Regions from separate parts of the Mesorhizobium sp. CA6 genome, predicted to be linked through region 1. Evidence: riboswitches for the same ligand, from Rfam matches in the RefSeq annotation. Region 1 holds a riboswitch; the other holds the start of a gene.

Region 1 (3,404 bases):
GGCTTGAACAGGAAATCCTTCATGTAGGAGACGACATGACGCTGCTCGCCGTTGACGACAAGGTTCTCGCCGCGTCCGTCGGTGAGGTAATGCGCCAGCGTCTCCTGCGGATCGACGGCCTCGCGCTTCTGATCGAGCATCGCAATCTCGAGATTGACGCCAAGCCGCACGGTGCCGGCGTCCGGCGCCAACTCGCCGGTCAGCATCTTCAACAATGTCGTCTTGCCGGCGCCGTTCGGGCCGACCAGGCCGACGCGGTCGCCGCGCTGGATGCGGGTCGAGAACCCCTTGACCACGGTGAGATCGCCAAAGCTCTTGTCGATGTTCCTGGCCTCGATCACCAGCTTGCCGGATTCGGCGGCGTCGCTGGCCACCATCGTCGCGGTGCCCTCTGCGCCGCGATGGCTGCGGAAGCGCTGGCGCATGGTTTGCAGCTCGCCGAGGCGGCGCATGTTGCGTTTGCGCCTGGCGGTCACGCCATAGCGCAGCCAATGTTCCTCGCGCACGATCTGGCGGCCGAGCTTGTGCTGGTCGCGCTCTTCCTCTTCCAGCACCTGGTCGCGCCATTCCTCGAAATGCGCAAAGCCCTTGTCCAGCCGCCGCGTCTGGCCGCGGTCCAGCCAGACAGTGGCGCGCGTGACGCGCTCGAGAAACCGGCGGTCATGCGAGATCAGGATCACCGCGGAGGAGGTACGGGCGAGCTCTTCTTCCAGCCATTCAATCACCGAAAGATCGAGATGGTTGGTCGGCTCGTCGAGGAGCAGGATGTCGGGTTCCGGCGCCATGACGCGGGCAAGGGCGGCGCGGCGCGCCTCGCCGCCGGACAGGTCGTTCGGCCGCTCCTCGCCGGTCAGGCCAAGATGGTCCATCAGATAGGTGGCGCGATGCGGATCGTCGGCTGGGCCAAGGCCCGCCTCGACATAGGCGCGCACGTCGGCGAAGCCGTCCATGTCCGGCATCTGCGGCAGATAGCGGACCGTGGCCGAAGGCTGGCGGAACACCTCGCCATCCTGCGGCTCGATCATCCCAGCGGCGATCTTGAGCAGCGTCGACTTGCCCGAGCCGTTGCGTCCGACCAGCGCGATCTTCTCGCCGGCGGATGCGCTGAGCGCCGCGCCGTCGAGCAGCGGGGTGCCGCCGAAAGTCAGTTTAATGCCGTCGAGGTTGAGGAGTGGCGGCGCCATGTCAACTTTCTGGAAGAGGATAGGGGTGGGCCAGAAGCAGGGCCCGGCCGCGCTCCAGCGCGATGCCAAGCTGCCCTTTGATCTCATTTGATATAGTGAGCGAGGAACCGAACGCCACCTCGACGCGGTCGAGCGGCCATTTGGCGCCGGTGACCGTCAGGCCGGACAGGTCGGAAAAGCCGAGCACCGAAAACAAGGTGCCGTCGTCATAGTCGAAGCTGGCCTTGCCGCGCAGGATGGGAGCGCCTTCCTGCGCGCCACTGGTCAGCAGCACGGTCGTGCCAGCCTCGGCCAGCCGCACGGCCAGCGCCAGATGCAGGAAGGCATGGTCGGCGCGCTTGCCGCCAAAGGCGCCGGCCAACACGAGGCTGGTGGCGCCACGCTGAAGCGCTTCCGCTATGGCGAGCTCGCCATCGGTCATGTCCTTCTCAGCCGGAAAGACTTTTCGCGGCACGGCGGCGAGATCATCCGGCAGGTTCGCCGGCACCGAGTCGAAATCGCCGACCCAAAGTTCGGGGACAAGTCCAAGCATGCGGGCATGGCCGATGCCGGCATCGGCGGCGATGACGCGCGAGCCTTCGATCTGGCGTTCGAGCCGGGGCGTGCGGATAAGCTCGCCGCCAAGCAGGATGGTGAATGTGCCCATGGCCGTCGCCCTTACCAGCCCGTCGGGCGAAACGGAAGCGGGATGCCGTGCGCTTCGGCTGCGAGGGTACCGGCGAACATTAGCTGCCCGGCAAACTTCCGCTTGCGCGCTGCTTCGGCCGGGCCTATCTGTCGAAACGCTCTAACGGGGTGCCGGACGTGATCCGGCTGAGAGGCGATCAAGCCAACCCGCTGAACCTGATCCGGTTTGTACCGGCGGAGGGATTAGACGTTTCGGACCATCCGGCGCCTCAATTCCTTGTCACTCGAACGAAGGAGGCGCCGATATGCGCGCAATACTGTCCCATCTCATTCTCGCAACCGGCTTTGTCTCGCTTCTGGCGGGCGTCGCGCCTGCCGCTGCGAAGGACAAGCTCACCGTCTATACCTATGAAAGCTTTACCGCCGATTGGGGCCCCGGCCCGGCGGTGAAGAAGGAATTCGAGGCCGAATGCGGCTGCGATCTCGAATTCGTCTCGGTGGCCGACGGCGTGGCGCTCCTCAACCGCGTCAAGCTCGAAGGCGCCGGCACCAAGGCCGACATCGTGCTCGGCCTCGACACCAATCTCACCGCCGACGCCAAGGCGAGCGGACTGTTCGCGCCGCATGGCGAGATCTCCGCCATCGACGTGCCTGGAGGCTGGAGCGACGACACTTTCGTGCCTTTCGACTACGGCTATTTCGCCGTCGTCTATGACACGCAGAAGCTTAAAGTCCCGCCGAAGAGCCTGAAGGAGCTGGTCGAAGGCGCCGGCACGGACAAGATCGTCATTCAGGATCCGCGCACCTCGACGCCCGGTCTCGGGCTGCTTTTATGGGTGAAGTCAGTCTATGGCGACAAGGCGCCGGAGGCCTGGGCAAAGCTCAAGACCAAGGTCCTGACGGTGACGCCGGGCTGGAGCGAGGCCTATGGCCTGTTCACCAAGGGCGAGGCGCCGATGGTGCTGTCCTACACCACCTCGCCGGCCTACCATATGGTGGCCGAGAACACCGAGCGCTACCAGGCCGCCTCGTTCGAGGAAGGCGAATACCTGCAGATCGAGGTTGCCGGCATCACCACGACGGGCGCGAAGAACCCGCTGGCGCAAAAGTTCATCGCCTTCATGACCGGACCGAAATTCCAGGATGTCATTCCGGAAACCAACTGGATGTTCCCGGCCGGCAAGACCGACAAGCCGCTCAACCCGGCCTTCGACAAACTGGTGAAGCCGACCAAGACCTTGCTGTTCAGCCCGCAGGAGGTCGCCGCCAACCGCAAGGCGTGGGTGGATGAGTGGCTGGCGGTGATGAGCAAATAGGATCGCTATTCGCGCAAGATGATCGCTCTACGGCGCCCCCCTCTGTCCTGCCGGACATCTCCCCCACAGGGGGGGAGATTGGCCGTCATCGGCGGTTTCGCCAACTGGCGACGTTGCAGTGATGAGCGAAGCGCGGGCGCTGCTGATCTCCCCCCTTGTGGGGGAGATGTCCGGCAGGACAGAGGGGGGCGCGAAGGAACACGGCGTTTGCTGAATTCCACCAAGGTGCAACGTGCAAGCCGCCGTGCACCCTGACTCCCGCGTCACCGCCGGCGTC
Region 2 (3,404 bases), on a different contig from region 1:
GCATATTCGGCGAAGATGGCGCCGACCACCGCATAGGTGATGGAGATGCGCAGTCCAGCGAAGAAATAGGGCAGCGCCGACGGCAACCGAGCCAGCCAGAAGATGCGCCGGCGCCCTGCTCCCATGGCGGCGAGCATCTGACTGATTTCCTTGGCCGTGGCGGCATAGCCCTCGACCAATGCCACCATCATCGGAAAGAAGGTGACCAGCGCCACGAGCAGGATCTTCGGCAATAGCCCGAAGCCGAACCAAAGCACCACCAGCGGCGCGATCGCCACCAGCGGCAAGGTCTGGCTGGCGATCAGGAGCGGGAACAGCGCGCGGCGCAAGGGGGCAAAGAAGTCAACCAGCGCCGAGAGGATGAAGGCGGCAACGAGCGAGCATGCAAAGCCCGCCAGCGTGGCGCGGATGGTGGGAAGCGTGTTGTCGGCCAGCGCCGCCCGGTTCTCCCAGGCCTGCGCCAGCACGCGCGAGGGTGCAGGGAGCACGGTAGGGGCGATGCCGCCAAGGCGGGCGTAGAGCTCCCAAGCGACGAGAAGGAGAGCGAAAGCCAGCGCAGCGGGCAAGATCTTGGCGACGGTCGTGGTGAAGGCTGATCTCCCCCCTAAAGGGGGAGATGGCCGGCAGGCCAGAGGGAGGCGCGACGGAACGCCAGCTTTCGAAAGTTGTGCGGGAGCGGTTGGCGAACGCCGCGTGCGCAACCAGTTGAAAGGCCGGCGGGACAGCACCCCCCTCTGCCCTGCCGGGCATCTCCCCCGCAAGGGGGGAGATTGGCCGTCACCTCGGGTTTCGCCAATCTCCAGAGGTTCCCCTCTCTCCTGCGAGATGGGACTGGGGGCATCTCCCCCACGCAATGGATCAAGCCAAACAGCCACAACATCTACCTCGATAGATCGAGCTTGCGCTCAAGCCGCGGTTGGGCTGTTCGCCGAAATGGTGATGTCGAGCGTCACGTGACCGGCGCCCGGCCCGAAGCGGCAGAAGGCTTCGTTCAGCGTGGCGAACACCGCGCCGGCGTCGCCGCGCAGCTTGGTGCAAAAATGCTTGGAGCGTTCGAAGACGCCGGACCGCTTCAGGAAATCGATGCAGCCATAGATCTCGTCCATGTGGTCGCCGGTGCCCATCACATAGAGCGAGAATTGCGCCGCCACCGGCTGGTTGGTCGAAAGCATGGCCCCGACGGCGCGCAGCGCGGCGCGCTTGCGGTCGTCGAGCGGGATCGCCGGGCCGCCGATCTCCTCGGAGCGGCAGATCGGGTCATCCGGCTCGCCGGGGCAGCCGCGCGAGACGGCTGCCGACAGAACACAGTGCCTGCCGCTTTTGGCGGCCGCCACGAACAGGTCGCGCATGGCTGGGAACAGCACCTCGGGCGGCCCGACCAGGAGCGTCGAGATATCGTCGGTTTCGATCCTCAGCCTGTCGCGGTAAGGATCGAGCGCGCCAAGCGCGCCAAGGATCACGCCGACGAAATCGTCGGCCATGGGATAAAGGGAAATCTGTGCGCCGGAAAACATGGCCCGCCTCGCTCCGCTGGTATTATCCAGATCAGCTTTAGGGTCCGGAGGCTTGCCGCCACCATCTCAGCCCCGACCGTACGGAGCACCCCTGTGGATGGCCGGGTTAAAGCACTGTTTGCGGTGCTGGGAAAGCGCTTTTTTGCGGTGTCGGTTGGGCCAACCGCCCATCTCCCTATGGGAGATGCCGGTGGTTATAAGATTTTTGTAGTTTTCTTATAACTGCTTTATCTAACCTATTTTGTCGTTCAAATTGTACGAATCTCGCTTGATTGCTTTTCGTACGTAAAGTACGATACTTCCCTTCCTTTGAGGGGATTTGCTTGAACACCGCGAACCATGCCGCTTTTGCCGACCTCTCCCATCCGTTGTTGTCGCCTTTGCCGCTCGCCGAGCGCGAACGCCTTGCCGGCGCCTGGCGCATGGCCAGCCAGGACATCGCCGACGACATCCGCTTCATCCGGCAATATCTGAAGGTGATCGCCGAAAAGGAGGAGCGGCTTTCGACCGGCACGCTGGTGCATGGCCGCGCCTACGTCGAGGCGTGCGCGGCCTGGCTGCCGGAGACGGCGGCGCGGTATTTGCGCAACCTCAGGCTGATCAGCGAATGCGAAAGCGCGATGATCGCCGCGGGGGTCAGGTTTGCCCGATCGAGCGATGCGTGGTGAGAGCGTTTTGACCTCTTCCGTTAGAGAAGGGAAGGAACTCCAAGGCCGCCAGCGACGCGAACAATCATGCCGCTGCAACCCTCGGCTCTGGGCCTCGAAAAATGCATCGTTTCACACAATCGCCAATTGGTGGACGCGGGCGAGCGGCCGGGCGTTAATTCTGCGCAGGCGAAGGAGGGTAAAGCCGTATACCAGGGAGGAATTTCGTTTTGATGGACCAACAAATCGACATCGGCATACAGCCTGACGATCAGCCCTACGAAGTCATTTCATTCGCCCGCAAGCATGGCCTGACGGTCCCGGTTGCCGACGCGGTCCTTTTCGCCAAAGGTCCGTCGCCGTCACGCGCAGCTTGCGACATGGCAGCGCTTGCCTTCCTCTGCGCGGTCGCGCGATACGCCGGAAAGCAAGGGACGCGATAGCCTCCTCTTATAGCTTAATTGCAACCCGCATGCCGCCGGCGTGGCTGCTGGCGGCGGCGACGCCGAGCGTGCCGGTCAGCCGGCCGCCATGGCCGAAGCCTTCGCTCAGAGGTCGTGACGGTTCAGCGGGGAGCGTAGATGCGAAGCATGGTGCCGTTATCGTAAGCGGCCGTCACGAGGACGTTTAGCTTGAGCGCGTCCGTCAAACCGCTGAATAGCGGTTTGCCACCGCCATAGGCGGATCGGCCGAGTCAGGATGACATACTCATCAATCAGACCTGCCTTCGACAGCGCCTGAGCGAACTCTGCGCCGCCCCGCAATAATTTCGCCGCCGGGTTGCTTTTCAATTAGCGATTCCTCGTGCAGGTCACCTTTCGCAATAGTGGACTCTGGCCAAGTTGCCTTTTTCAGCGTTTTCGAAAACACGACCTTGGGGATGACGTTCATCGGCGCGGCATAGGCATCCTCGGATTTTTGCCAGTACGGGCCCATTTCCTCGTAACTCACGCGGCCCATGATGTGTGTGCCAGCGCGACTGATGCGATCGAGTTTCCACCGCTTGAGCTCTGCCGTTCAGGAAAACCGCCCGTCGACATTCCCACCGGCCCTACGACATATCCGTCGACCGACATGGTCATGATCAAGACGACTTTGCGCATGGTCGGTATAGCCTCCGGGCACAGTTCTCACACGGAGCGTCGCACCGTCACATGATCCGGTGAAAAGGGGGCAGGCCTTGGCTGGCGGTCAGCCCTTGGTCTTCCTGGCGGGGGACTTTGCCTTTGCCGGGCCCTTGGCG

The links. A riboswitch is a leader RNA that binds a small molecule or an ion and turns the genes downstream of it on or off. The one in region 1 is predicted to bind thiamine pyrophosphate.
Region 2: linked by a shared signal. The riboswitch ahead of LB526_RS27020 (Ykof family thiamine-binding protein) and the one ahead of thiB (thiamine ABC transporter substrate binding subunit) in region 1 are both predicted to bind thiamine pyrophosphate.

Annotation. Positions count from the first base shown of each region.
Region 1 covers NZ_JAIUHI010000007.1:114,042-117,445, reverse strand. The annotation lists gene LB526_RS12620 (ABC-F family ATP-binding cassette domain-containing protein) at 1-1,184, opposite strand, end outside; gene LB526_RS12615 (thiamine diphosphokinase) at 1,186-1,830, opposite strand; TPP riboswitch at 1,966-2,071, shown strand; gene thiB (thiamine ABC transporter substrate binding subunit) at 2,117-3,127, shown strand; gene thiP (thiamine/thiamine pyrophosphate ABC transporter permease) at 3,372-3,404, shown strand, end outside.
Region 2 covers NZ_JAIUHI010000024.1:57,891-61,294, reverse strand. The annotation lists gene LB526_RS27025 (ABC transporter permease) at 1-569, opposite strand, end outside; gene LB526_RS27020 (Ykof family thiamine-binding protein) at 906-1,514, opposite strand; TPP riboswitch at 1,505-1,617, opposite strand; gene LB526_RS27015 (hypothetical protein) at 1,838-2,182, shown strand; gene LB526_RS27010 (hypothetical protein) at 2,873-3,121, opposite strand; gene LB526_RS27005 (DUF2934 domain-containing protein) at 3,353-3,404, opposite strand, start outside.